Regions from separate parts of the Mesorhizobium sp. M1307 genome, predicted to be linked through region 1. Evidence: predicted binding sites of a transcription regulator. Region 1 holds the regulator's gene; each other region holds the start of a gene.
What was found. The regulator PhoB, encoded in region 1, activates phosphate uptake and scavenging genes when phosphate is short. The targets are predictions, from matches to a motif close to TGTCATNNANCTGTCAT.

Region 1 (7,074 bases):
ATAGACGGTATCGAGCCACACCGCGACCACCAGCACGGCTCCGACAACGATGCTCTGCAGCGGCGAATCGATGCCGAGCAGCACCATGCCGGACTGCAGCGACTGCATCAAAAGCGCGCCGAGCATGGCGCCGAGCACTGTGCCGGAGCCGCCGGCGAGCGACGTGCCGCCGATCACCGCCGCCGCGATGACCAGGAGCTCGTCCAGCGTGCCCAGCGCATTGGTCGACGAGTTCTGCCTGGCTGACGAGATCGCTGCGGCGATCGTCGCCAGCACGCCCATGATCATGAACACCTTCATGGTCACCCAGCGCGTGTTGATACCGGCAAGGTTGGCTGCTTCCGGATTGCCGCCGATGGCGAAGACATAGCGGCCGAAACGGGTACGCTTGGCGATGAAGGTCATGATCAGCCCTACGGCTACAGCCATCAGCACGGGTATGGCGATGCCATGGGCGATGAACAGCCCGCCTTCGGGAACGGTTATATTGTTGGCCGCCGCATATCTGTTCACGATGCCGACCGGCCAAGGATAGGAATTGGCAAGCCATATGGCGCCCATGATGACAAGGCAAGTGACGGCCCCGAGGAACGTCTCGGCCCAGATCGGGCGTAACGGGAAGCGGAACCGCTTGCGCTGCACCCGCCCGTTGAGCAGCATGAACACAACCGCCAGGCACGCGACAATTCCGACGATCCAGCTCCATCGCGCGCCGATCGAACCCGTCGGTCCGCCGCCCATCAGCTGGAAAGTGGCATCCAGCGGCGCAATCGTCTGCCCACTGACGACCCACCATGCGGCACCCCGCCAGACCAGAAGGCCGCCCAGCGTCACGATGAAGGCCGGCACCTCGAGATAAGCGATGATGTATCCCTGGAACGCTCCGATCAGAAGGCCAAGCGCCAGGCCGATGGCCAGTGCCAGGATCCAGATCCAGGGGTTGCCTAATTGCAGACCGACCATTCGCACCAGGAAATGCACCTGCGCAAAACCCATGACCACGCCGATCAGGCCTTCGGCGGAGCCGACCGACAGGTCGATATTGCGCATGACGATAACCAGCACCATTCCGGCGGCCATTATGGCCACGGCCGAAGTCTGCACCGACAGGTTCCAGAGATTGCGTGGCGTCAGGAAGGTCCGGCTGTCGAAGTCGAACGGATTGACGCCGAGCCGTACGCTAGAAATGACATGCAGGCCGACCCAGATGACCAGCAGCGCGCCGACCATGCCGAGCATGCGCGTGTCGAGTTCGGTTGCCTTGAGAAATCGGGCAACGATGCCGAGCTCGGATTCCCGTGCCCGGTCTGCCGTGTTGTCGACCGGCGTGTTGGACGTCGTGTCGGTCATGATGTTTCTCCCGCCGGGTTGCCGTCTGCCGCGGATGCCGGAAGCAGCCTAGAAGTTATCCGCCGGAAGCGGAAAAACAACTCTTGTTGAAAAAACGCCGCGGCGAGCGGCCGCGGCGTTCGGACTTCTCGGAAACGTCGGCTCAGTTGCAGACTGCAACAGTGCCAGCCGTCACGCCGGCGCAGACCTCTTCTTTCTTGATCCAGCCGGCGTCGATGACGACGTTGAGGTTGTCCTTGGTGATGGCGACCGGGGTCAGGAACAGCGACTTGACGGTATTGCCGCCGGGCGTGGTGAAATCCTTCACGCCGGCAATGTCGGTCATCTGCTTGCCGTCGGCCAGTTGCGAGGCGATCTCGGCGGCATTCTTGCCGAGCTCGCGCGCATCCTTCCACACCGACACGGTCTGTGTGCCGAGCGCGATGCGGTTCAGCGCGGCGTGGTCGCCGTCCTGGCCCGAAACCGGAACCGATCCGGCCAGCCCTTGCGCCGTCAGCGCGGCGACGACGCCGCCGGCAGTGCCGTCATTAGCGGCGACCACGGCATCGACCTTGTTGTCGTTGGCGGTCAGGAACTGTTCCATGTTCTTCTGAGCGTTGGCCGGCAGCCAGCCGTCGGTATAGGCCTCGCCGACATTCTTGATCTTGCCGCCGTCGATGGCCTCCTTCAGCACCTCCATCGAACCGGCAAACAGGAAATCGGCATTCGGATCGGAACCCGAACCCTTGATGAAGACGTAGTTGCCTTCCGGCTTCACCTTGAAGACTTCGCGGGCCTGCATGCGGCCGACTTCCTTGTTGTCGAAGGTCAGGTAAAAGACGTCCTTGTTCTCGATCAGCCGGTCGTAGCCGACAACCGGAATACCTTCGTCCAGCGCCTTTTGCACGGCCGGCCCGATGGCCGAGGCATCCTGCGCCAGGATGATCAGTGCGTTGGCGCCCTGCGAGATCAGGCTCTCGACGTCGGTGAGCTGCTTGCCGGGGTTGGACTGTGCGTCGGCGGAAATATACTTGTCGCCTGCGGCCTCGATGGCCGCCTTCATTGCGGCCTCGTCGGTCTTCCAGCGCTCTTCCTGGAAGTTCGACCAGGAAACGCCGATGACCTTGTCTTTAGCCTGCGCCACCGACGCCAGCGCCAGCGTCATGGCGACACCCGCCAGAATGGCGGTCGTGAATTTCTTCATCATATCCTCCCTGCGCCGCGTACGGCGTGATCAATTGGCTCAAAGACCAGCTTAGAAGCTCTAATTTTTTCGAGCCTCGAAAAAATACTGGCCCGATCTCCTGCTGCTGTCAACATCGATTCTGATGGATTTTGATGACTCTGCGAGTTTTTTCGAGCGTCGGAATAAACGATGACAGCGCCACCTGCATCTGACACTATTTGCCTGCATCCGACACTATTTGTCGGACATTACCGACGGCTTCCGGTTCATGAGCGGCCGCGGGCAACCGGGAGGAAAGCAAACCAATGTCGGTCGGAATCCGCCATGACGATTTGCGCCGGCGCAACCGGGCGATGGTGATCTCGGCGGTGCGCCGGGCCGGCCAGCCATCGCGTACTGAGATCGCAGCTACCACCGGCCTCAGTCATTCGACCATATCGGCGATCTCTTCCGACCTGATACGGGAAGGCATCCTCGCCGAGAGCAAGGCAAGTGAGCCCGTTTCGTTGAAACGCGGTCGTCCGCAGGTCGGCCTCGCCCTCAATCCGGAAGCGGCGGCGGTGCTGACCGTGGTGTTGTCGCTGAATTTCCTGTCGGCCGCCATTATCGACTATACGGGACAGGTGATCGCCGAGGAACAGCGCCGGCTGGACACGCTGACCATGCCGCGCGACGAGTTGATCCGTGAATGCATGGCCATCGTCCGGCGCCGGCTGCAGGATCCAGACCTTGACGTCCGCAGTGTCGCCCGCATCGCCCTGGCGATTCAGGGCATTACCGACTCCCCTGCACGCGCCATGCTGTGGTCGCCGATCACGCCGCAGACCGACATCGCCTTTGCCGACATGCTGGAGGACGAATTCGGCACCCCGGCAACGGTGGAGAACGACTGCAACATGATGGCGGTGGCTTTGCGCTGGCGCAATCTGGATCGCTATCGCGACGACTTCATCGCCATCCTGCTTTCGCATGGCATCGGCATGGGGCTGGTGCTGAAGGGCGAACTGTTCACCGGGACGCATTCCTCGGGCGGCGAATTTGGCCACATGATCCATCGTCCGGGCGGCGCGCTCTGCCGTTGCGGGCGGCGCGGCTGCATCGAGGCCTATGCCGGCAACTACGCCATCTGGCGCAACGCCAGGCAGATGAGCGAAGACAGCGAACCGGTCGCCGACGTCAGCGACGCCGACATGCGAGCACTGGCGGCCCGGGCGCGCGAGAAAGATGGGCCGGAACGCGAGGCCTACCGCAAGGCCGGCGAAGCGCTGGGTTTCGGTCTCGGCTCGCTGTTCGCGCTGATCGATCCGGCACCGGTCGCGATGGTCGGCGCCAGTGCCGCCGCCTTCGATCTGATCGAGCCGGCCTTGCGGAAGGCAATCGCCCAGACCGCCGGCGGCCAGCATTCAGGCTCGATCTCCTTCGATACAGAGCCGAACGAATTGCCGCTGATCCGCGAAGGCTGCGCGATGCGGGCGTTAAGCTTCGTCGACCAGGAGATTTTCGCGCCGGGCGCGCAAATGAGGCCCAGCGTCAGAAAGAACGTAGCCTGACCAGGCGGGTCAATCTTCCCTGATCGCATAGCCGGCACCGCGGATGGTGCGGATGACATCCGGCATCCGGCCGTTGTTGACGGCTTTGCGCAGCCGCCCGACATGCACGTCGACGGTGCGTTCGTCGATGTAGATTGTCTCGCCCCAGACATTATCGAGTAACTGGCTGCGCGAGAAGACACGGCCCGGATGCCGCATCATGAACTCGAGCAGCCGGAATTCGGTCGGCCCGAGCCTGATTTCGCTCTTCTTGCGATAGACCCTGTGCGATTCGCGATCGAGAACGATGTCGCCGACCTTCAGCACGCTGGACAGCACTTCCGGCTTGGCGCGCCGCAGCAGCGCCTTGACCCTGGCCATGAATTCCGGTGTCGAAAACGGTTTGACCAGATAGTCGTCGGCGCCGGTCGAAAGACCGCGCACCCGGTCGCTCTCCTCGCCGCGCGCGGTCAGCATGATGATCGGTAGCCGCTCGGTTTCGGGGCGCACCCGCAGCCGACGACAGAGCTCGATGCCGGAAACCGCTGGTATCATCCAGTCGAGCACCAAAAGGTCGGGCACATTCTCCTGCAAACGGATCTCGGCTTCGTCGCCGCGTGTCACCACCTCGACCTGGTAGCCTTCGGATTCGAGATTGTAGCGGAGCAGCACACCCAACGGCTCCTCGTCCTCCACCACCATTATGCGTGGTGCGATCATCGGCTGGGCACCCCCATCATGTCACCGGTGCGGACATTGTCGTTTCGTCCTGCTTCGGACGATTGACCGGCAATTGCTCGCCGGTCAGCACATAATACGCATTTTCGGCGATGTTGGTGACATGGTCGCCGATCCGCTCCAGATTCTTGGCGCAGAACAGCAGGTGCGTGCAAGCGGTGATGTTGCGCGGATCTTCCATCATGTAGGTCAACAGCTCGCGGAACACGGAGGTGTATTTGACGTCGATGCGCTCGTCGGCGGCACGCAGCTTGGCCAACGCGGCCGCATCGCCTGCAGCATATTCCTCGATGACACCCTGCACCTGGATGAGAACCAGCTGCGCCATCGCGTCGATGGAATGCGACAGGTCCCGCGGCGTGGCGCTGAGGCTGACCGCACTCACGCGCTTGGCGATATTCTTGGCAAGGTCGCCGATGCGTTCGAGGTCGCCCGCCATGCGGATCGCTCCGACCACATGGCGAAGATCGTGGGCCATCGGCTGGCGTTTGGCGATCAGGGTGATGGCGCGGTCGTCCAGTTCGCGTTGACGCGCATCCATGATGGCGTCGTCGGAAACGACGCGTTGCGCCAGCACGTTGTCGGAATTCAACAGGGCCTTGGTCGCCCCGCCGACCATCGAACCGGCGAGGTCGGCCATGTCGCGGATCAGCTTGCTGATCTGCTCGAGATCCTCGTCGAAAGAAGCGACTGTGTGTTCGCCCATGGTCCTGTCCTCATATGCATGATCGGAACGGCTCAGCCGAAGCGGCCAGTGATGTAGTCCTGCGTGCGCTTCTCGCGGGGTGACGTGAAGATCTTCTCGGTCCGGTCGAACTCGACCAGCTCACCCAGATACATGAAGGCGGTCTGGCGCGACACGCGCGCCGCTTGCTGCATGTTGTGGGTTACGATGACGATCGTGTAGTCGGCTTGCAACTCGTCGATCAGTTCCTCGATCTTGGCGGTCGACAACGGGTCGAGGGCCGAAGCCGGTTCGTCGAGCAGAATGACTTCCGGCTTCACGGCCACCGTGCGGGCGATACAGAGCCGCTGCTGCTGGCCGCCGGACAGGCTCAAGCCGCTGGCGTTGAGCTTGTCCTTGACCTCGCTCCACAGCGCGGCGCGCTTCAACGCCTGTTCGACGCGGCCGTCCATCTCGGACTTGCCGAGGTTCTCGTAGAGCCTGACGCCGAAGGCGATGTTCTCGTAGATCGACATCGGGAACGGCGTCGGCTTCTGGAACACCATGCCGATCTTGGTCCTGAGGAGGTTGAGATCCTGCGACCGGTCGAGAATGTTCTTGCCGTCGAGCAGCACCTGGCCCTCGGCCGTCTGTTTTGGGTAGAGCTCATAGATGCGGTTGAACACACGCAGCAGCGTCGATTTCCCGCAGCCGGAAGGGCCGATGAAGGCCGTGACACTGCGCTCAGGCAGCGACAGGCTGATGTCCTTCAGCGCCTTGCTCTGGCCGTAGTAGAAGTTGAGATTCTTGACCTCGATCTTCGTCTTCTCGGCGACCGTTTCGGCCATCGTCATGTCTGGGGACAACATCTGTGTCATCTGTCCTCTCTGCGTCCGGTAAGGCTGCGGGCGAGGATGCTCAAGCCCAGAACCGTCAGGGTGATTATGAGTGCGCCGGTCCACGCCAGTTGCTGCCATTCCTCGTAAGGGCTGAGAGCGAACTGGAAGATGGTCACCGGCAGGCTGGCCATCGGCGCGTTGATATTGCTGCTCCAGAACTGGTTGTTGAGCGCGGTGAAGAGCAGCGGCGCCGTCTCGCCGGAAATGCGTGCTATCGCCAGCAATATGCCGGTGACGATGCCGGACAATGCGGCGCGGTAGGCGACCGAACGGATCACCACCCAGCGTGGCGCGCCGATCGCGGCACCGGCTTCACGCAACGCGTTCGGCACCAGGTTGAGCATGTCTTCAGTGGTGCGCACGACCACCGGAATGACCAGGATGGCAAGCGCAACGGCGCCGGCAATGGCCGAGAAATGTCCCATTGGCCGCACCATCAGCTCATAGACAAACAAGCCGATGATGATCGACGGCGCCGACAACAGGATGTCGTTGATGAAGCGGACGACGGTGGTGATGCGCGAAAAGCGTCCATACTCGGCCATGTAGGTCCCCGCCAGCACGCCGATCGGCGTGCCGACGACAACGGCGATGATCGTCATCAGCAGGCTGCCCGCGATGGCATTGAGCAGGCCGCCGGCCTCGCCCGGTGGTGGCGTCATCTCGGTGAAGACCGCGAACGAAAGCCCGGCTGTGCCCTTATAGACCAGTGCGCCGAGGATGAGCGCC
Region 2 (7,074 bases), on a different contig from region 1:
CGCTGCTGACGCAATCGATCTCCAACGCCTCTTTCGCCATCTATTTTCCGAAATTCGTCGGCTCGATCTACGAATTGCTGTCCGCGCCGGTGTCCTATCTGGAGATCGTCATCGCCTATGTCGGGGGCGCGGCGACAAAGTCGATCGTGCTTGGCCTGATCATCCTGGCGACGGCCTCGCTGTTCGTGCCGCTGACGATCGAGCATCCGTTCTGGATGCTCGCCTTCCTGGTGCTGACGGCGGTGACCTTCAGCCTGTTCGGCTTTATCATCGGCATCTGGGCGAAGAGCTTCGAGCAGCTGCAGCTGGTGCCGCTGCTGATCATCACGCCGCTGACCTTCCTCGGCGGCAGCTTCTATTCGATCAACATGCTGCCCGGCATCTGGCGCACGGTGACGCTGTTCAACCCGGTGGTCTACCTGGTCAGTGGGTTCCGCTGGAGCTTCTACGGCAAGTCCGACGTTTCGGTCGGCGTCAGCCTCGGCATGACGGTGGTCTTCCTGCTCATCTGCATAGCGATCGTCGCCTGGATCTTCAGGACCGGCTACCGGCTGCGCAACTGATCGAACGGGCCTCGTCCAGGCGAAGCAGCCTTATCGATCGACCTTTCCTTGCCGAAGGCGATAGGCCTGCGCCCGATGCCTGGAACCCGCGCTTGAACGCCTCGATCTTGCTTTTCATGCATTGTTATATATCATGTTATCGATGTTCACGGGGATGAAAATTGACCTATGGAAGACGTCATACGATCGCTTGGCTTCCTGTGCCTGGGCAGCAGGCTGAAGCGTATAGGCGAGCAACTGCAAGCGGAGGCGCAGCGCCTGCTCGACAGGCTGGATGTCCCGGTTCAGGCGAGCCAATACCCGCTGCTGGCCGCGCTCGACAGGCTGGGTCCGCTGTCGGTCGGGGAACTGGCGCAATCCCTTGGCATCGCGCAGCCAGGCGTAACGCGAAGCGTCTCGCTTCTGGCCGAATTGGGACTGCTCGAAGTCAGTCCGTCGACCGATGACCAGCGGCGCAGGATCGTCTCGCTTACTCGGGACGGGCGGCGGCTGGTCGATGTCGCAAAGCGCGACGTCTGGCCTTGCATCGAGAACGTGGTCGCGGATTTGTGCGCGGGTTTTTCGGGGCCGCTTCTTGAGCAGCTGGCTGCCATTGAGGACGGCCTCGCCGCTACCCCTCTCGACCGTCGTGTAAATAAGCCTGAGGGTGCCGCGCAATGAGACATCTGCTCGACCGCCCTATCTGGAGCGCGCTTCAGACGCGACATCGGGCCTTCGCGGAGGGTGACAACCTCGCCATGCGATATCGGCCGTCGATCGTCCCTTTCGCCGCCACTGGCGCGGACGACCCGGAAAGCCTGCTGGCGCTCGAAAAGCTTGTCTCCCCGGGCGAGAGTGTGATCCTGCTTCAAGCGGACGCGATTGCTCTGCCCACGGGGCTTTCCGCGACTTCGACCGCAGCCGGGGTTCAGATGATCGCCGAGCAGTCATTGCAGATCGTCTCCGACCCGCGCGTGCATCGTCTGACCCGAGACGATGCTGCTGAGATGCTCGCCCTGACATTGCTCACCAAGCCTGGCCCATTCACGCTCGAAGCCTTGAGCCTGGGCGATTTTTGGGGTGTGAAGATCGAGGGCAGGCTTGCGGCAATGGCCGGCGAGCGCATGAAGCAACCTGGCTATACTGAACTCAGCGGGGTGTGCTCACATCCGGAATTTCGCGGCGGTGGCCTAGGAAAGCTGCTGTCCCTATTCGTGGCAAACCGGATAGTGGCGCGCGGCGAAGTTCCCTATCTCCACGCCTATGCCAGCAACGCCGCGGCCATAGCGTTATACGAGTCCATCGGCTTCAGGTTGCGAAGCACAATGAATGTGGCCGTGGTTCAGCGCACCGAATGATTAGTCGGCGCATGATGCGCAGCATGGATGCATCCGGTATCGGAAGGAAGGATTTCGTACCGCCGAAATCCTTCCTTGAGACTGCAAGACCTTGCTGCGTGTCAGACCGCGATCTTGCCGCCGCCTTGCCTGGTGATGGCAACGACCGCCGGGCGCACCGGCATGTCCGGTTTGAAGTCGGGCCAGCGCGTCGACAAATCCTCATAGTAGGACGGACGGCCGAAAGCCTCCCAGTCCTCGCCGCCGTCGCCCGGATGCTGGACGGCAACGAAGGCGGTCTGGTCGTCCGGCGCAAACAGGGGACCGCACATTTCGGCGCCGATCGGCACGCGGAAGAACAGCTTTGATGTCGCCCGTGCCGTCCCCTCCGTATCGACAGCCCACAGACCATCGGTGCGGCCGGTGGCTTTCGGGCCTTGGCCGTCGGTGGCGACCCAGAGGCGGCCAGCCGAATCTACCGTGCAATTGTCCGGCATGCCGAACCAGCCATTGGCGGTGGTTGCGGTCGAGAAGGTGGCGCCGACGTCGGCCACAGCGGGATCGCCGCATTTCAGCAGGATTTCCCACCTGCCCTTTGTCGCGGTGAAATCACCGCCGTCCTCGACGATCTCGATGATGTGGCCAAAGGCATTTTCGGCACGCGGGTTGGCAGCGTCGACCTGGTCGGCCTTGCGCTTCGAATTGTTGGTCAGCATGACATAGACCTTGCCGTTGGCGGCATTGGGCTGGATGTCTTCCGGGCGGTCCATCTTGGTGGCGCCGAGCAGGTCGGCGGCGCGGCGCGTCTCGATCAGCACGTCGGCCTGGCTGGCAAAGCCGTTCTCCGCCGTCAGCGGCCCTTGGCCGAAGACGATCGGCAGCCATTCGACCGAACCGTCCTCGGCGAACTTGGCTACATGCAAGGTGCCGTCGTCGAGCAAATCCATGTTGGCGGCGCGGTTGTCCGGATCGAACTTGCCTGTGGTGACGAACTTATAGACATAGTCGAAGCGCTCGTCGTCGCCGAGATAGAAGACGACACGGCCATCCTTGGCGACGATCGATTCGGCGCCCTCATGCTTGAAGCGCCCCATCGCGGTGCGCTTCCTCGGCGCCGAAGTCGGATCCTGGACGTCGACCTCGACGATCCAGCCGAAGCGGTTCGGCTCGTTCGGCTCCTTGCCGATGTCGAAACGGTCGTAATGCGCTGCCCATTCATAGGCACCTTCGGGAATGCCGAGGCGCTTGTAATTGGCGGCTTCCTTATGCCCCTGCGGCAGCTCGCCCGAGAAATAGCCGTGGATGTTCTCCTCGGCCATGACATAGGTGCCCCACGGCGTGACGCCGCCGGCGCAATTGTTGATGGTGCCGATGACCTTCGTGCCGGTCGGATCGGCGCTGGTCTTGACGCGGTCGTGGCCGGCGACCGGGCCGGAGAGCGCGATCTCGGTGTTGGAGGTGATGCGGCGGTTGAGCTTGCCGTCGCGAACGACCTGCCATTTGCCTGATACCTTGCGTATCTCGACGATAGTGCCGCCATGCGCGGCCATCTCGACATCGACTTGCTCCCTGCTGAGGGGCGCCTGCTTGGCTTTGCCATCGACGATGGTGACGAGACCCGGAAACATCAGGTGCGGATTGGTGTATTCGTGATTGACGACCAGCAGGCCGTGCTCGGCCGAGCCGTCGATCGGGATATAACCGACATAGTCGTTGTTGTAGCCGAATTGTCTGGCCTGGGCTTCCGCCGACTGTTTTGTCGGATCGAATCCCGGCGAATCGGCGAACAGCGGATCGCCCCAGCGCAGCAGCACGTCGGCGTCATAGCCAGGTGCGACGTGATGCTTGTCGTCGATGCCGGCCTCGAGCTCGTCGAAAGCGAAGGCGGAGCCTTCGGCGGCGCGGGCGTTGTCGGCGGTGATCAGCGCCAGCGGGCTGACGGTAGCGGCTATGGCCGAGACGGCAAGCGAACCCTTGAGGAAGCCGCGGCGCGAGAACCGCGCGGCGATGATCTCACCCATGGTGCGGTTGTCGGTGGGATTGGCTCCTGGCCCATCGTTTTCCTCGAGCAGGCTGGTGCGGAAATGGGCGTCAGGGGTGCGATGTTCGGTCATAGGGCCTGCCTCTGGCTGGATGGATTGCTGGAGCGTGTTGCCTTGCCAATCCGGTATTACCGGCAGGTCACAGTTTGATGACATGCCGGCTAAATTGCCACCTGCGATTTCGTCTCCAACATCGGCCCTGCTTGACCGCGACCGGCGCTTCGGAAACAAGAGCTGCGGCAGGCGGTAGGGACCGCATCGGGAGGAACAAAAGTGAGTTTCTGGGGACTTGGGCAGCTCTGCGTCTCGACGGTGATCTTCCTGCTGGCGGCGATGGCCGCAAAACAGTGGGGGCTGGCGCCGAGCCTCGGCAAGATCGTGCTGACGTTGGCGCTCTACTCGCTGGGCAATCTGATCATGCTGAGGCTGATCCGTGAATTCGGCATGTCGGTGTCGTTCAGCCTGTCGGCGGTGATCCAGCTGGTGTCGGTGAATGTGGTGGCGCTGGTCTTCTTCGGCGAGCGCGTCAATGCCTTGCAGGCAACCGGCATCGTGCTTGCCATCGCAGCTGTGGCGCTGATCACGCTCGGGCCCTATCTGCAAAGGCTGTAACTGCGATCGGGCCGATGAAGAAGATTGCAAGCAGACTGCCCAACTGGCTGGAGTTCCCGGTTCTGCTGGCCGGGCTGGTCATTGCCTGCGGGCTGTGGGGATTCGAGGAGCTGATGGAGCTGGCGCGGGCGACCACGCCGCATGCCTTCGACACCGAAATCCTGCTTGCCTTCCGCAAGGCCGGGCAGCCCGACAATCCGATCGGACCAGCGTGGCTGGAAGGGGCGATGCGCGACATCACCAGCCTCGGCAGCGCCAGCGTGCTGGGGCTGATCACGGCAGCAATGATCGTCTATCTGCTCCTTATCCGCAGGCCAGGCGCGGCGCTTCTCATGTTCGTCGCGGTAGCGGGCGGCCAGCTCCTGTCAATCGTGCTGAAATTCGACATCGACCGGCCGCGCCCCGATCTGGTCTCGCATCTCGCCGATGTGGCATCGCTTTCGTTTCCGAGCGGCCACGCCATGCTGTCGGCGGTGACATATTTGACGCTGGGCAGCATGGCGGCGCGGTTTTTGCCCGGGCGCACAACGAAGATCTATGTACTCGGGCTGGCGGTGCTGACGACAGTGGTGGTCGGCATCAGCCGCATCTATCTCGGCGTCCACTGGCCGTCCGACGTATTGGCCGGCTGGTGCGCCGGCTTTGCCTGGGCGATGCTGTGCTGGCTTGCGGCACGGTTCCTGCAGCGATGGCTTGGGCGGGCCGACGGCACCTGACTCAAATCAGCCTGTTGATCAGGCCATGACCGCAGCCTGCCAGCAGGAAAACCATCGACAGCAAGGCTGTCGAGGTCGCCAACGCTTTGAATATCTTCACCCGCTCATCCTTTTGAAGTCGTTCCTGTGAAATCGGGATCGCAGCGGATGTCCCGCCAAACGATGCCGAGGTTTGTAGCATGACACCGCATCGGCTGGCAAAGAGTGCTGCATGTTTGGAGGCAGATCATCAATCCTTGGTGCAGGAAGACGTCGCCGCCCGCGCCAGCGCAGGAACTTCATCCTCGACTGTTCGGCGGTGCCGTTCTTCGATTCGACGGCAGCCAATGTCATCGAGGGCGCGGCCCACAAGGCGAGCCGCGCCGGCGTTCGCTTCATTATATCAGGCGCTTCACCGCAGGATACGCCGCATGCTGATCACCCACGGCGTCAAGCGGCCGCTGGTGACTTACGCGCCTCGATCACGGATGCGCGGGCGCAGCTGAGGAGAGCCGCGCCCGCCGCTTGAGCTGGCAACGCCGGCTTAGTCGAGGCCCAACGCTGAGACCTCGCCCTCGTTCATCAGCGGCACGAAGATTGTCGACCTGCCGTCGGTGCCGATGTCGGCGCTGCCCGGCTTGAACGTCGCAACCGCTTGCGGCGTACCGCCGGTTTTGTAGCGGTAGAGCGTGCCGGTCATATAGGCAGTGGCGTAGATGCTGCCGCCGATGGCAACGACGCCATCGAGGTTGGCAAACTTTTCCGCGCCGGGCAGTGGCGAAACGGCCTTGGTAGCAAGATCGACCGAGAGCAGGCCGCCCGGCTCCGCGGTGCTGAAGTCGGGCTTGATGCCCTTGCCCCAGGAAGCGACGATCAGCCGGCCGCCATCGGCGAAGATGCCATTCGGCGAAGCAAGCGCCGCATCCCTGACGAACAGTTCGGGCCGGTCGCCGTCGATGCGATAGATCGTATCGGCAAGCATATCCGTGACGTAGATCTTGCCGGACGCGTCGGCGGTCATGTCGTTGAGAAAGACCGCGTTCGGCACGTCGATCGTCGATGTTAGCTTGCCGCTTGCGAGATCGACAACGCGCACATGGGTGAGGTCGGCGACGTAGAGTTTGCCGCCGACAATCGCCATGCCCTTGGGCGCGTCCATGCCGTCGGTCCAGTGTTGCGTGACGAGCTTGCCGTCCATCGACAGGATCGACAGATAGCCGTTGCCGTCGGCTTCGCCGGGATTGCCGACGATGTTCGAGACGATAACGCGCTGGCCGGCGGCGTCGAACAGCGCCGATTCAGGCTGATCGAGGCCGCCGGTGCGCCAGAGTTCAGCGGCTTGAACTGCCGGCGCGGCCGCGATGCCGACCAGGGCGAGAAGTATCGAGGTGAAGAGGCTCTTCATGGCTGGTCTCCTGTAATGGACTGGCGGAGAGCTAGGCCTTTCGATACTTTTCGGGAAGAGCTATCAGGACTAGTACCGAAGGCTGATACCAAATCGTGCAAAAGAGGTGCATCCCATGAACGGCCTGATCTTCGAAGCGCTGAAGCGGACGCTTAAGGCAAAGGGCATCACCTATCGCGTCCTTGCCGAGCGGATGGGTGTTTCCGAGCCGACGGTGAAGCGCATCTTCCACGAGCGCAACTGCAAGCTCGACCGGCTGATGGAGATCTGCACTGCCGCCGGCGTAGAGTTGGAGAACGTGCTCGGCTCTATGAACAGAGGACCAGGACCCGCCAACCAGATCGCGCCGGAGATCGAGCGCAAGCTCGCCGGGCGGCCGGCACTACTGTTCGTCTTTGTCATGCTTTCCGAGAAATTCACGCCCGAAGGCATCATGCGCTC
Region 3 (7,074 bases), on a different contig from region 1:
GCGGCGCCATGCTTTCGATGTTGCCGCATTGCGAAGCAGTATCGGGCGCGTCGAGGAGTTTCCCGAAGCCATCGTTCATAAGCAGGTGCTCGGGGACAGGCCGGAAAATACCAGCGCTCTCGAACTTCAGCTCTGGCTCGAAATGCCGACAACGCTGCGGCTCGACCGGTTGCTGGCCAGCGAACTCGGTGTCCCGCGATCGCGGCTACAGGTTTGGGAAGAGAAGCGATTGCAGGTGGTTGGTCCGGACGGGGCCAAAGCCTTGCGCCGGCCGGCGCGGGCGGGAACGGCGATCCGGATCCACCTGTCTGGCGAACCAGACCGGGACGAAATCATTTCGGCTGCAGGTGGATGAGGCGACGGCAAGGGCACCCGTAATCAGAGACAGTTACGGCCAGGGGTCAGTCGCCCTCTTTGGAGGCCGAGCCAATCAAACCCTTGGCCGTATCGAGATCGCTGTCGGCGACTTGCACATGGATCAAGCCAAGCCTGCCCGTGTCGAGAAGATAATTCGCGAGAGCATAAATTCCATAAGCGTCGAGCATCGACACGCAAACTTCGGCCTCGGGTCGATTGTCGTATATGACAGCCATGACGAGTTTACCGCTCATTGCGCGGTATTGCCCTTTATGCCGCGCCGACCACTTTCGCCGACTTCTCAAAACGCTTGCGCTCGTTCGGATCGAGATAGAGCTTGCGCAGGCGGATGGTCTTCGGCGTCACTTCGACCAGCTCGTCGTCCTGGATCCAGGCCAGCGCGCGTTCCAGCGTCATGCGGATCGGCGGTGTCAGCTTCACCGCCTCGTCCTTGCCGGCGGCGCGGATGTTGGTCAGCTTCTTGCCCTTGAGCACGTTGACTTCGAGGTCGTTGTCCCTGGAATGGATGCCGATGATCATGCCCTGATAGACCTTGACGCCGGGGTCGATGACCATCGGGCCGCGGTCTTCCAGGTTCCACATGGCGTAGGCCACCGATTCACCCTGTTCGTTGGAGATCAGCACGCCGTTGGTACGGCCCGGCAGCTCACCCTTGTAAGGTTCATAGGCATGGAACAGCCGGTTCATCACAGCGGTGCCGCGCGTGTCGGTCAACAGTTCCGACTGGTAGCCGATCAACCCGCGCGTCGGTGCGTGAAAGACGATGCGCTGGCGATTGCCGCCCGAAGGGCGAAGCTCGACCATCTCGGCCTTGCGCTCCGACATCTTCTGCACGACGACGCCGGCATGCTCCTCGTCGACGTCGATGACGACTTCCTCGACCGGCTCCAGCAATTCTCCGCTGTCGCCCTTCTGCATGACGACGCGCGGCCGCGACACGGCGATCTCAAAACCTTCGCGGCGCATCGTCTCGATCAGCACGGCCAGCTGCAATTCGCCGCGGCCGGAAACGAAGAACGAATCCTTGTCAGGTGATTCCTCGATCTTCAGCGCGACATTGCCTTCTGCCTCGCGCAGCAGGCGGTCGCGGATGACGCGGCTGGTCACCTTGTCGCCTTCGGTACCGGCCAGCGGCGAATCGTTGACCAGGAAAGACATCGTCACGGTCGGCGGATCGATCGGCTGCGCGTGCAGCGGCTCGGTCACCGACAGGTCGCAGAACGTGTCGGCGACGGTGCCCTTCGACAGGCCGGCAATAGCGACGATGTCGCCCGCCTGCGCCTCGTCGATGGGCTGGCGCTCCAGCCCGCGGAAAGCAAGGATTTTCGAGATTCGGCCGGTTTCGACCTGGGTGCCGTCATGGTGCAGCACCTTGACCGCCTGGTTGGATTTCAGCGTGCCGGATTCGATACGGCCGGTGATGATGCGGCCGAGGAACGGATTGGCTTCCAGGATGGTGCCGATCATGCGGAACGGGCCGGGATGAACGGTCGGCGCCGGCACGTGCTTGATGACGAGGTCGAACAGCGGCGCCAGAGCCTGGTCCTTCGGACCTTCGGGGTTTTCCGAGACCCAGCCGTCGCGGCCTGAACCATAAAGGATAGGGAAGTCGAGCTGCTCGTCGGTGGCGTCAAGTGCTGCAAAAAGATCGAACACCTCGTTGACCACTTCGACGTGGCGGGCATCTGGCCGGTCGATCTTGTTGATGACGACGATCGGCTTCAGTCCAACCTTGAGTGCCTTGCCGACCACGAATTTGGTCTGCGGCATCGGCCCCTCGGCGGCGTCGACCAGCACGATGGCCGAATCCACCATCGACAGAATGCGCTCGACCTCGCCGCCGAAGTCGGCGTGGCCGGGCGTGTCGACGATGTTGATGCGGGTGTCCTTCCAGTCGACCGAGGTCGCCTTGGCCAGGATGGTGATGCCGCGTTCCTTTTCGAGGTCGTTCGAATCCATGGCGCGCTCGGCGACGCGCTGGTTGTCGCGGAACGAGCCGGACTGTTTCAGAAGCTGGTCGACGAGGGTGGTTTTTCCATGGTCGACGTGCGCGATGATCGCGATATTGCGGATTTTCATGTTTCGGTCTCGGGAGCGTTGCAGGCAGCAGGCCAAAAGGCGCTGCCTCTTTCGGTTGGGCGGCTCATACAGGGTTTTTCGCAATTGCGAAAGAGGAGGCGAGCCACCAAATAAAGTCACCAAATCTTAAATGTCTTGGTGTGAAGTGGAATTATTAACCAAGGCGGAACCTTTCATGGTCCGGACAGTTCGAATTTCATGATCGAGATAGGCATCAAACTCCGGCCGATTTTGGCATGTACCGCGCTCGCCGTCCTCCTCGCGGCCGGCGCGGCGCAGTCGGCGGCGTCGTTCAAGGAGACGCGGTCTGCTTTGCCGTCCGACAAGCCGTCGGCGGAGCAGCTTTTTGCCGATGCTCCCGATGGCGTCGATCCGGTGGTGACCGGGCCGGTCAGCGCCGCCTTCAAGCAGCGGCAGCAAAATGCCGGATGCGACAGCGCCGTCTGGCCCAACATTCCCGTCGTCTGCTATCCCGATTGATATACGTCCTACCCTCGGGCTGGCCCGAGGGTAGTGACGCCGTCGCTCACGCCGACCGCACCGGATCGAGCGTGACCTTGTAGAGTTCGCTGTCGTCGCGATCCATCAGCCGCACCGTCAACTGCTCGGTGGCGCCATCGATTTCGACGAGCCCGAAGAACTGCAGGCCGGCCGAAGGCGGCAGGTTTTGACCCTGTTCGGCAGTTGGTGCCTTTATGAACTTCAGCTCCGGGCCGAATGTCATATCGAAACCATTAGGCCCGAACGTGCCGGAATGGATCGGACCCGAAACGAATTCCCAAAACGGATTGAAGTCCTGGAACTGCGCCTTGTCCGGATTGTAGTAATGCGCGGCTGTGTAATGCACGTCTGCGGTGAGCCAGACAGTGTTGCTGATACCCGCATTCTTTATATAGCGAAGAAGGTCGGCAATTTCCAGCTCACGCCCTTTGGCCGGGCCATTGTCGCCATTGCTGACCGCCTCGGCCCCTACCTTCTTGGTGCCGTCGTTCCAGACGACGAGGCCGAGCGGCATGTCGGCGGCGATGATTTTCCAGGTTGCGTTGGAATTCGCCAGTTCACGCTTCAGCCACTTGATCTGCTGTTCACCGAGGATGCGCGATTGCGGCGTCATCGTCTCCTGCATATCCGGACCGTTGGGGCCGCGGTAGGAACGCATGTCGAGGAAGAACACGTCGAGCAGCGGACCATAGGCGATCTTGCGGTAGACGCGGCCGGGCTCCGACGGCTCGTAACGGATCGTCGTCATTTCGTGGAAGGCGCGCGCCGCACGTGCCGCCAGCACATGGATGGATTTTTCAGTGTAGCGATCGTCGGCGCTCAGGTCCTTCGAGTCCGACCAGTTGTTCAGCACCTCGTGGTCATCCCACTGATAGAAGGTCGGACAGATGGCGCTGAGCGCCAGCACATGCCTGTCCATCATGTTGTATTTCCACTGCGCCCGGTATTCGTCCAACGTTTCGGCAACCTTGCGCTTCTCGTCGATCAGCACTTTGTTTTTCCACTTGCCGCCGTTGGGCAGGTCGACCTCGTCCTTCATCGCACCATCGGCATAGATCGTATCGCCCGAATGCAGGAAGAAGTCGGGCGTGTGCTTGGCAATGGTGGCGTAGGTCTTCATGCCGGTCTCGTCGATGCCCCAGCCTTGGCCGGCGGTGTCGCCCGACCAGGCAAAGCGAATGTCGCGCTTCGAGGCAGGTGCCGTGCGGAAGCGGCCGACGACCGGCTCGGAAACGGCGTTGATGTCGGCAAGATCGGCCGCGACCATGCGGTAGAAGATGTCCTGGTCGGAGGCGAGATCGGTAAGCAGCCGCTTCACCGTATAATCGCTGGCCGGCGAGGTATCGAGCGGCGCCAGGCGGACGGCATTGGTGAAGCTTTCGGTCGACGACACCTCGAACATGACGCGCGACGGCCGGTCGGTGCGTGTCCAGACCATGCCGCTGGTGGCATCGACGTCGCCGGATTGGATGCCATGGGTGAACGCCGGGCGCTGATTGGCGCGCGAGTAATAGGGAAGGGCGAGGCCCGAGGCGCCGACCAGGCCAACGGCGCTGGCCGACGTGACGAAAGCGCGCCGCGTCATCGAAATCTTGTTCATGGCTGTCTCCTGGATGGCATTGAACGTCGCCGCCAAGCTCCAGCTTCAATGTTTCAGGCACATTTCGAAACGATGAAGGTTTGATAACAGTGAACAGGCTGGCGAATCTCCCTCGTTGAGGGGGAGATGTCGCCGAAGGCGACAGAAGGGGGTCGTCTCGCGCGGAGCGCCGGCCTCCTGCATCGGCGATAAGGGGCCGAGCCCAGTCGGACCGACCCCCTCTGGCCGCTTCGCGGCCATCTCCCCCTCAAGGGGGGAGATTAGCACGGCCGATTGCGCCCTATGCCGCCTGCGGTTCCGGATCAAACGCCGGGCGGGTGGTATTGATCAGCAGCGAGATGCAGGCGGCGGCTATTGCCGTCATACCGGCGATCAGGAAGGCAAGCTCGTAATTGCCTTGCAGCTCGCGCATGGTGCCGCCGAAGAAGGCCGCTGTCGCGGCGCCAACCTGATGGCCGGCGACGATCCAGCCGAAGACGATCGGTCCGCTGCGGTCGCCGAACGCCTCGTTGGAAAGCCTGAGCGTCGGCGGCACCGTGGCGATCCAGTCCAGTCCGTAAAACACGGCGAAGATGATCAGGCTGGTTGCCGAAAAGCCGGAATAGGGCAGATAGATCAGCGACAGGCCGCGAATACCGTAATAGACGCCGAGCAGCTTGCGCGGGTCGAAACGGTCGGTGAGCCAGCCCGACAGCGTCGTGCCGATAAGATCGAAGATGCCCATCATCGACAGCAGGCCGGCGGCTTGCACTTCGCCTATGCCCATGTCGCCGCAAAAGGCGATCAGGTGCGTGCCGACCAACCCGTTGGTGGTGAAGCCGCAGACGAAGAAAGTGGCGAACAGATACCAGAAGACGCGCGTGCCGGCGGCGCGGCGCAGCGTGCTCATCGTATGCGCGAGGAAATTGCCTTGCGCGGCAGGTGGTGACGGCGGCACGTCGTCGAGCTCGGCGCCATAGCGCACCATGCCGATGGAGGCCGGCCGCTCCGGCACCAGCAGCCAGACCAGCGGCAGCAGGCAGGCGGTGGCAACCGAGACCGCGATGACAACCGGCCTCCAGCCGCCCGACTGGGCGAGCGAGGCGAGCAGCGGCAGGAAGACCAGCAGCCCGGTGGCACTGGACGCCGACATCAGTCCCATCACCAAGCCGCGATTGGTCTTGAACCAGCGGTTGACGATGGTCGCGCCGAGCACGGTGGCGACGGCGCCCGAGCTGACGCCGGAAAACACGCCCCAGGTGAGGAGCAGATGCCACGGTTTGGTCATCAACAGGCTGAGCGCGGTCGATCCCGACATCAACAGCAGCGCGGCAAGCAAGGTGCGGCGCAGCCCGATCCGCTCCATCAACGCCGCGGCAAACGGCCCGGTCAGGCCATAGAGGAAGATGCCGGTGGCCGCCGCCAGCGACACCACGTCGCGCCGCCAGCCGAAACTGTTCTCCAGCGGCAGCATCATGACTGCCGGCGCCGAACGCAGGCCCGCTGCGATCAGCAGGCAGAGGAAGATGACGGCGACCACGACGAAAGCGTAGCGCTGGCCAAACGGGCGGGATTGAGTTATCATGTTACTGACCGGTACGTTGCAGGAGCGCGAAACATACGTACCGACCGGTAACATTGTCAACCAGCTAATCGGCAGACCAGGCATGAAAAGCATTGAACCAACGATCAAGGCCAATGACGCACCGCCGCCTCGCGCCGCCGAACGGATTCTCCAGGTGGCGCGCGATCTGTTCTACCGGCAAGGCATCAGGGCGATCGGCGTCGACGAGATCGTGCGGCGTGCCGGCGTCACCAAGCCCAGCCTCTACCGCAGCTTTCCGTCCAAGGACGAGCTGGCCGCATCCTACCTTCGGCACTATGACCTCGAATTCTGGGAGCGCTTCGACGAGGCGGTGAATGCCCATCCGGGCGATCCGCGCGCGCAGATCGTCGCCTTCCTGACGCGTGTCGGCAAGCGTACGCAAAGGCCCGATTATCGTGGCTGCGGCATGACCAATGCCGCGGTCGAATATCCCGAACATGGCCATCCGGCCCGCGTCGTGAGCGAGGCCAACAAGCAGGAATTGCGCCGCCGCCTGCGTGCCATGGCGGCGGCGATGGGCGCCGGCGACGCCGAGACGCTGGGCGACGGGCTGCTGCTGCTGATCGAGGGCGCCTATATTAGCGGTCAGTTGTTCGGTGCCGGCGGACCGGCGCAGTCGGTGGCCCGCAACGCCGATCTTCTCATAGAGGCAAGCTTGAAGAAATAGTGGTCCGTTTTACCAGACCACTGTGCGCAGCCTGACTTCCTCTAGGCTGCTGCTAAATTTGACGGTACGCTGCGCCCCCCGAACTGAGTTGTTCCGCCATGCGCGCTCTCTTGATCCCGCTTGCCCTCGCCGGTTTCTGCCAGGCGGCCCGGGCCGGCGACATATCCAGCGTCTATACCGATCTCGATTGGGAGAAGGACTGCGTCATCTATGCCCAAGCGGAAGAAGGCGACGGCGACTGGGCCGATCTCGCCTGTTCGGGCT
Region 4 (7,074 bases), on a different contig from region 1:
CGCAAATTCCGCCTGGCGTGCCTTGGTCTAAGCATTTCTCAAACCTTCCGGAATCGTATATTGATCCCGCACGCGTGGGGCCGCATTTTCCTGGATCTCATGGGTAAGCCGGGGGGCTCATGTCCGATATTCCGTTGTTTTTTGAGCGCCTGAACCGGCGCGCCTTTCTTGGTGCATCCGCTCTGGGCGCGGCCTCCGTGGCTCTTTCGGCGTGCACCACGACGGACGTGGCAGCGCCGCCAGTGACGCCGGCGCCAAGCGATCCGGCTTTCGGCGATGCCGCAAGCATGTATGCCGCGCGCGTCGATGAGGGCTATCAACTGCCGGCAATCCCGGTAGCCAAGGTCGATCCGAAATTCGTGCGCCAAATCGTGTCCGACCCGACCGGAGAAAAACCCGGCACGATCGTCGTCGATACTTCCGAGCACTTCCTCTATCTGGTGCGCGACGGCGGCAAGGCAATTCGCTACGGCGTCAGCCTCGGCAAGGCCGGTTTCGGATGGACCGGCAGCGCCGTGGTTCAGGCGAGGAAGAAGTGGCCGGTCTGGACGCCGCCGCCGGAAATGATCCAACGCCGGCCGGAACTGGCGAAATACAAGGACGGCATGCCGCCCGGCCCGCAGAGCCCGCTTGGCGCCCGCGCGCTGTATCTCTTCCGCGACGGCAAGGACACGATGTATCGGCTGCACGGCACACCGGAGTGGGATTCCATTGGGAAGAACGCTTCCTCCGGCTGTGTGCGCTTCATGAATCAGGACATTATCGACCTCTACAGCCGCGTCGACGGCGTCGCGCCGGTCTTCGTGCGCCCGAACCTGTCGGCCGCCGGGAAGATCGCCGCCGTGTCGAACAGGACGGCCGAGCCGATCGATGCCGGCGTGCCAAAGGACGCGGAGATGTTGAGGTAAGTGCCGTCGACTGGATCGTCAGTCGCAGGTTTGCAACGCACTAGGACACCGTCCTTGCGCGGGCGAGCCGCAACTGAAGGGCACGACCGCTCAATCGCGCCAGCTCAGGCGGACGCGTTCCGCGCGTCCGCCTGTATGGGTGCCGCTACTTCTTGGCGAGGCCTGGAAGCGTGACCTGATAGACCAGGAACATGGTGTCGACATCGGCGCCATCCTCGGCCTTGTAGGCCGCGCCTACCTGGAAGCCGTCCTGCGTGAGGAAGTCATTGTCATTGGCGACGAACAGGAAATAGTCGTCGGGCAGCTTTGGATCGAGGACGCTCACCACCGACATCGCCTCCCACTTCTCCGAAAGGTTGTTGCGGTCGTTGGGCGCACCATTGTGCAGCCCGAAGCGGCCGAGCTCGGTCTTGTCGTTGATGTCGATGAACGGCGTCAGCTTGGCCGGCGTCACCGATGGATCGAGCTCACCCTTGGGCGCCAGCGGCTTGTCCTTGTCGAACTCTGTGCCGGCGACATCGGTTGCCGCAGACACATCGACGACGCTGATCTCGCGATGGAGCGAGGTGTCGCCCTTCAGCCCCGGTCCGTTGCCGCTGTCGCGCGCCAGCATCAGGAAGGTCTTGTCCGACAGCGCCACGATTTCGCTCTGCGCGGCGATCTTGGTTTTGCCCTTGGCATCGGTGAACACCGGCAGCGGCACGACATATTCATGCGCGAGCTTGAGCTGGCCGGGATCCGAGGCATCGTAGACCAGCGCGCGCGTGTTCTGACGCGTCGAGGCGGAATCGCCGCCATCCTGCCTTGGGGCCGACTGCAGCACGGCAATCAGGAACTTCCCGTCCGGCGTCAGCGCCATGCCTTCGAGGCCCTGGTTGTTCTGACGGCCGGTTTCGGGATCCTTCGGATCTGGGTCTGCCGCGCCAGGTCCCGGATTGTTGGAAGCAAAGTTTGGCGTCCCGTGACGCATCGGGACAAGCGCCGCCGGCGGCTGCGTTGCCGACATCAGACGCCCATCGGCGGAGAAGCGGTAGATGTTCGGACCGTATTCGTCCGAGATGAACAGCGTGCCGTCGGGCAGCCGTGCGATCGCTTCGTTATCGAGCGCGAGCTTGCCGTTGGCTTCGGGCAGGATCGGCATGTCGTCGGTCGCGGCACGCACGCCGTTGAGCGGATCGAGGCCGGTTGCGTCGGCGCCCTTGTCGTCGGTCAAAAGCATGGTGTCGGCAAGCGTCGCCTTGAGGCCCGATTGTTCCTGGCCGGCGGCCGGCACTGCACCCGGCGCGATCGGGGCGAACTCGAGGGCAATCGTGTTGAGGCGCGGGCGGTAATCGGTGGTACCGACGACATTGTAGCCGCGGTCCGGCAGCAGCCATAACGAGCCCTTGTAGCCATCGGCGCCGTGCGTCCAGCCGGCAGCGTCGATCGACATGCCTGAGCCGGAGCCAAACGTCTCGCCGAACTTGTCCTTCTGGCTGGCCGGGATGCGGCCGACACCGACCAAGCCCTTGTTGACGAAGCTGACGCCGCCGACGGTCGCGGCGTTTTCTGCCAAGGCCGGAGTCAAGGCGGTGAACATCGCCAGCGCGACGGCGAGGGACGCGGTTCGGTGCAGGTTTTCCATGGAAATCCTCTTTGTGACAAAGCTGCCGGGGCCCGAAAAAGCGCCGCGTCGCATCAAGGATGCCGCGAAAGCCTTCGGAGAAGCGATCTAGGACGCGAGCATGATACTTGCGTGACAGTGCCGCGCTTGCTTGTCCCCCGTGGTCGCAACTGGCCTGGGTATGGGCGAATTCGTCGTCGCCGAGCGAGCAATTAACAACTTTACAAATAATCATTTTTATGTAAAGTTATGACAATGAAAGGTCCCCGATGACAGCCTATCGTTTCGCCACCCGCCTCAATTCCTTTGCCTCGCGGCCACAGGCCGAGTGGCCCGATCTTGTCGGCAAACCGTCTATGCTGCAGATGGCGGCACGTGCGGCGAAGGTTGCGGAGTTGACCGATCTCGACCTCAACTTCCCCGACCATGTCGGCGAAAAACCTACGGAAATGGCGCGCAAACTCAGCGACATCGGGCTTTCGATCAATGGTTTCGCCATGCGCTACTACTCTAATTCGGCTTTCAAGCTCGGTGCCTTCACCAATCCAGATCCCGCTATTCGCCGCGAAGCCATCGACCTGACCAAGGCCGGCATCGACGCCACCCGCGAGGCCGGCGCCGGTCTGATGACGCTGTGGCTCGGGCAGGATGGCTTCGATTATGCTTTCCAGGCGGATTATGCGACGCTCTGGCAACACGAAATCGATGGTGTTCGTGAAGTAGCGGCGCATGATCCGGGCTGTCAGATCAGCCTTGAATACAAACCCAACGAGCCGCGCTCCTACAGCCTGATGCCCGATGCGGCGACGACATTGCTGGCGATCCGCGAGATCGGCCTGCCCAATCTCGGCGTGACGCTCGATTTCGCCCATGTGCTCTACGCCGACGAGCAGCCGGCCTTTGCCGCTGCGCTGGTGGCGCGACACAGCAAGCTGCTCGGCGTGCATCTCAACGACGGCTACGCCAAGCGCGACGACGGCTTGATGGTCGGGGCCGTGCATACGCTGCAGACGATCGAGCTGCTCAGGCAGATCCGTCGAGACGGCTATGCCGGCGCCATCTACTTCGACACGTTCCCCGACATGACCGGGCTCGACCCGGTCCACGAATGCGAAGTCAACATCGCGACTGTCAAGCGCATGCTGCGCGTCGTCGATCGGCTGGAAAAGGACAATCGCCTGTCAGCCGCCGTCGACCGTCAGGACGCGGTCGCCTCGCAGGCCATCGTCCAGGAAGCCATGCTCGGGCCGGACAGCTGAAGCTCCGGCGCCATCACCGTTTTCAACCAGGGAGGAAAGACCATGAAATTTCTGCTTGCCACCGCCACCGCTGCCCTGATGGCGCTGTCTATAGGCTCGTCGTTTTCCGCGGACCTCGCGCCGCTCAATTCCGACACCGAGAAGGATCGCATCGACTGGTCGCAGCTCGAGGCCAAGTTCGGGGCCTTCCCCAAGCTGCCCGAGGGCACCAAGGCGGGTGCGGTCTCCAAGACGCTGACCAACGAATACTGGCGCTCGCTGGGAGAGGGCTACAAGTCGTTCGGCGACCGCACCGGCGTGCCCGTGGTCTACCAGGCGGCGCAGAGCGAGGGCGACCAGCTCGGCCAGCTCACCATCGCCGAAGGCCTGGTCACGCAAGGCTACAACGTGCTGCTCGTTTCGCCGCAGACCGACTCCAACCTGCAGCCGATCATGGAACAGGCCAAGGCAGCCAATGTGCCGGTGGTCAACGTCAACGACGCGGTCATCCCGCAGGCCGAGCACTATGTCGGCAATGTCCAGCGCGACAACGGCGTGCGCGTCGCCAAATGGTTCATCAAGAACCGGCCGGATGGCGGCAAGGTCGCCATCGTCGAAGGCCAGGCCGGCGTCTACGCCGCCGTCCAGCGCACCGACGGTTTCAAGACAACGATCACCGAGGCCGGCAAGTTCGACGTCGTCGCCAGCGTCCCCGGTAACTGGGATCGCCAGACCTCCTACGACGCGGCCACCAACATCCTGCAGCAGCACCCCGACCTGATCGGCTTCTATGCCAACAATGACGGCATGGCGCTGGGCATCGTCGAGGCGGTCAAGGCTGCCGGGCTGCAGGACAAGGTTGCGGTCTTCGGCACCGACGGCATCTCCGACGCCTATGCCTCGATCCGCGCCGGCGAGCTGACCGGCACCGTCGATTCGTTCCCGGTGCTGACCGGCGAGGTGGCGCTGGAATCGGCGCTGCGGCTGGTGGCCGGGCAGAAGCTGCCGCGCGTCGTTGCCACGCCGCAGGCGCTGATCACCAAGGACAATGCCGACCGTTACTCTGGCGCCGGCGACGCCGTGCGCAAGGCGCTGCTCGAGGACGCGGCAGCGGGCCAGTAGAGCAGGGCCGGCAGGTGCCGGCCTTGGGTCGGCACCTTGCCTGGAGAACCGAAGCAATGTCAGCGCGGCTGCAATTCGAGGGCATTTCCAAAGAGTTTCCGGCTGTGCGGGCGCTGAGCGAAGTGTCGTTTTCGGTCGGCGCCGGCGAGATCCATGGCCTGCTCGGTGAAAACGGCGCCGGCAAATCGACGCTGCTGCGCATACTGTCAGGCGTCTACCGACCGACGGCGGGAAGCGTGCTGATCGACGGCAAGCCGGTGATGCTGAACAATCCGGTCGCCGCACGCGCCGCGGGCGTGGCGATGATCCATCAGGAATTACAGCAGGTGCCACGCCTCAGCGTCGCCCAGAACATGTTTCTCGGCCATCCGTTGACGCGCGGCGGCGTCTTCGTCGCACGGCGCGAGCAGGAAAGCCGCGCTGCGGAAGCGCTGGCCGCCATCGACCCAACCATCGATCCGGCAGCCCCGCTTGGCAGCCTGAAGGTGGCGCAGCGGCAGATCGTCGAGATCGCCCGGGCGCTGCTCGACCGCGCCAGGATCGTGGCGATGGACGAGCCGACGTCGAGCCTCACGCCGAGCGAGTTCGAACAGCTGGCGGAAGTCATTGCCGGTCTGGCACGCGACGGTGTCGCCGTCATCTATGTCTCGCACAAGCTGGACGAGGTGTTCGGCATCTGCGAGCGCGCCACTGTCATGCGCGACGGCGTTGTGGTCGAAACCGTCGATCTCGCGCAGGTGTCGGAAAAGGCCGTCGTTTCGATGATGGTCGGCCGCGAGCTTGCCCAGGAACAACACCGCTCGCATGCTTCCCCCGAGATCAGGCTGAGCGTGCGTGGCCTCGCCTCGGCAACCAAGGTCCGTGACGTTTCGTTCGACCTGCATCGCGGCGAGGTGTTGGGCATTGCCGGACTGGTCGGCTCCGGCCGCACCGAGCTGCTGCGGCTGCTGACCGGCGCCGACCGGGCCTCATCAGGCGCAATAGAGATCGACGGCAAGGCGGTAAAGCTTTCCAGTCCGCGCGACGCGATCGCGGCCGGCATCGGCCTGGTGCCGGAGGAGCGCAAGCGCGAAGGCATCGTGCCGTTGCGGTCGATCTCCAGCAACATGGCGCTGGCCTCGATGGGCGTGTTCGCGCCGCGCGGCCTCATCGACCACCGCCGGCTGAAGCGCGTCGCAGCCGAGAAGATGAAGCGAGTCAATCTCAGGCCGTTCCTGCTCGACCGGCCAATTCGGCTGTTCAGCGGCGGCAACCAGCAGAAAGCGATCATCGGCCGCTGGCTGGCGGCGGGAACGCGGATCCTTCTGTTCGACGAGCCGACGCGCGGCATCGATGTCGGCGCCAAGGCGGAGATCTACCACCTGATCGAGGAACTCGCCGCCGAAGGCCATTCGGTAATCGTCGTGTCGTCCGAACTCCCCGAGGTGATCCGGCTCGCCGACCGCGTGCTGGTCATGCGCGACGGCACGGTCGCCGCCGAACTGGGCCGCGCAAGTCTCAGCGAACAGGCGATCGCCGCGTACGCCATACCCCAAACGGAGATTGAGGCCGGCAAGGCGCAAGGCCATCGGGCCGGTGCATAACAGACAGGACCAGCGGATGACCGATATAACCCAACACACAGCAGCGCGCCCAAGGGCAGATTTCCTGCACCGGTTTTCCGTGCGCGACGCCGGCACGCTGATCGGCCTGGTGGTGATCCTCGCCGTCTTCGGGGCGCTGGTCCCCGGCTTCTTTGCCGAGCGTAACCTGATCAACATCCTGCAGCAGTCGAGCATCAATGCCTGCCTGGCGTTGGGCATGACGCTGGTCATCATCTCGGGCGGCATCGACCTGTCCGTCGGGCCGACGGCAGCCCTTTCGGCGGTCATCTCGGCCTCGATGCTGGTTGCCGGTGTGCCGTTTCCGCTGGCCATCGCCGCTGGCTTCGCCATCGGCCTCGCCTGCGGCCTGCTTAACGGCGTGCTGGTTGCCTATGTCGGGCTGCAGCCCTTCATCGTCACGCTGGGGACGCTCAGCACCTACCGGGCGCTGGCGCTGATCTATACCGGCGGCAATCCGGTGCTCGGCCTGCCTGCCGGCTTCCGTGCCATCTTCAACGGCTCGCTGTTCGGATTGCCGTTGGCGGTCATCATCGTGGCCGTGGTCGCGCTGATTGCCTGGATCATCCTCAAGAAGACGCCGTTTGGCGAATATCTGCTCG

Region 2: a site for PhoB is predicted at 4,060-4,076, ahead of NKH16_RS30675 (PhoX family protein). Genes of this name have one in related genera too.
Region 3: a site for PhoB is predicted at 4,631-4,647, ahead of NKH16_RS10045 (alkaline phosphatase D family protein). Genes of this name have one in related genera too.
Region 4: a site for PhoB is predicted at 2,633-2,649, ahead of NKH16_RS21730 (esterase-like activity of phytase family protein). Genes of this name have one in related genera too.

What each region holds. Positions count from the first base shown of each region.
Region 1 is NZ_JAMYLR010000044.1:27,925-34,998, reverse strand. It holds gene NKH16_RS29275 (sugar ABC transporter permease) at 1-1,350, opposite strand, end outside; gene xylF (D-xylose ABC transporter substrate-binding protein) at 1,493-2,533, opposite strand; gene NKH16_RS29265 (ROK family protein) at 2,821-4,065, shown strand; gene phoB (phosphate regulon transcriptional regulator PhoB) at 4,075-4,764, opposite strand; gene phoU (phosphate signaling complex protein PhoU) at 4,781-5,488, opposite strand; gene pstB (phosphate ABC transporter ATP-binding protein PstB) at 5,521-6,324, opposite strand; gene pstA (phosphate ABC transporter permease PstA) at 6,321-7,074, opposite strand, start outside.
Region 2 is NZ_JAMYLR010000050.1:17,078-24,151, forward strand. It holds gene NKH16_RS30660 (ABC transporter permease) at 1-563, shown strand, start outside; gene NKH16_RS30665 (MarR family winged helix-turn-helix transcriptional regulator) at 732-1,223, shown strand; gene NKH16_RS30670 (GNAT family N-acetyltransferase) at 1,220-1,900, shown strand; gene NKH16_RS30675 (PhoX family protein) at 2,002-3,993, opposite strand; gene NKH16_RS30680 (hypothetical protein) at 4,195-4,533, shown strand; gene NKH16_RS30685 (phosphatase PAP2 family protein) at 4,548-5,249, shown strand; partial or broken gene NKH16_RS30690 (sodium-independent anion transporter) at 5,509-5,757, shown strand; gene NKH16_RS30695 (SMP-30/gluconolactonase/LRE family protein) at 5,773-6,633, opposite strand; gene NKH16_RS30700 (helix-turn-helix domain-containing protein) at 6,749-7,074, shown strand, end outside.
Region 3 is NZ_JAMYLR010000006.1:69,751-76,824, reverse strand. It holds gene NKH16_RS10065 (DUF1062 domain-containing protein) at 1-355, shown strand, start outside; gene NKH16_RS10060 (hypothetical protein) at 402-611, opposite strand; gene typA (translational GTPase TypA) at 628-2,457, opposite strand; gene NKH16_RS10050 (hypothetical protein) at 2,656-2,937, shown strand; gene NKH16_RS10045 (alkaline phosphatase D family protein) at 2,984-4,558, opposite strand; gene NKH16_RS10040 (MFS transporter) at 4,839-6,122, opposite strand; gene NKH16_RS10035 (TetR/AcrR family transcriptional regulator) at 6,205-6,810, shown strand; gene NKH16_RS10030 (hypothetical protein) at 6,909-7,074, shown strand, end outside.
Region 4 is NZ_JAMYLR010000021.1:77,108-84,181, reverse strand. It holds gene NKH16_RS21735 (L,D-transpeptidase) at 120-908, shown strand; gene NKH16_RS21730 (esterase-like activity of phytase family protein) at 1,054-2,532, opposite strand; gene NKH16_RS21725 (TIM barrel protein) at 2,781-3,770, shown strand; gene NKH16_RS21720 (sugar ABC transporter substrate-binding protein) at 3,813-4,871, shown strand; gene NKH16_RS21715 (sugar ABC transporter ATP-binding protein) at 4,928-6,454, shown strand; gene NKH16_RS21710 (ABC transporter permease) at 6,471-7,074, shown strand, end outside.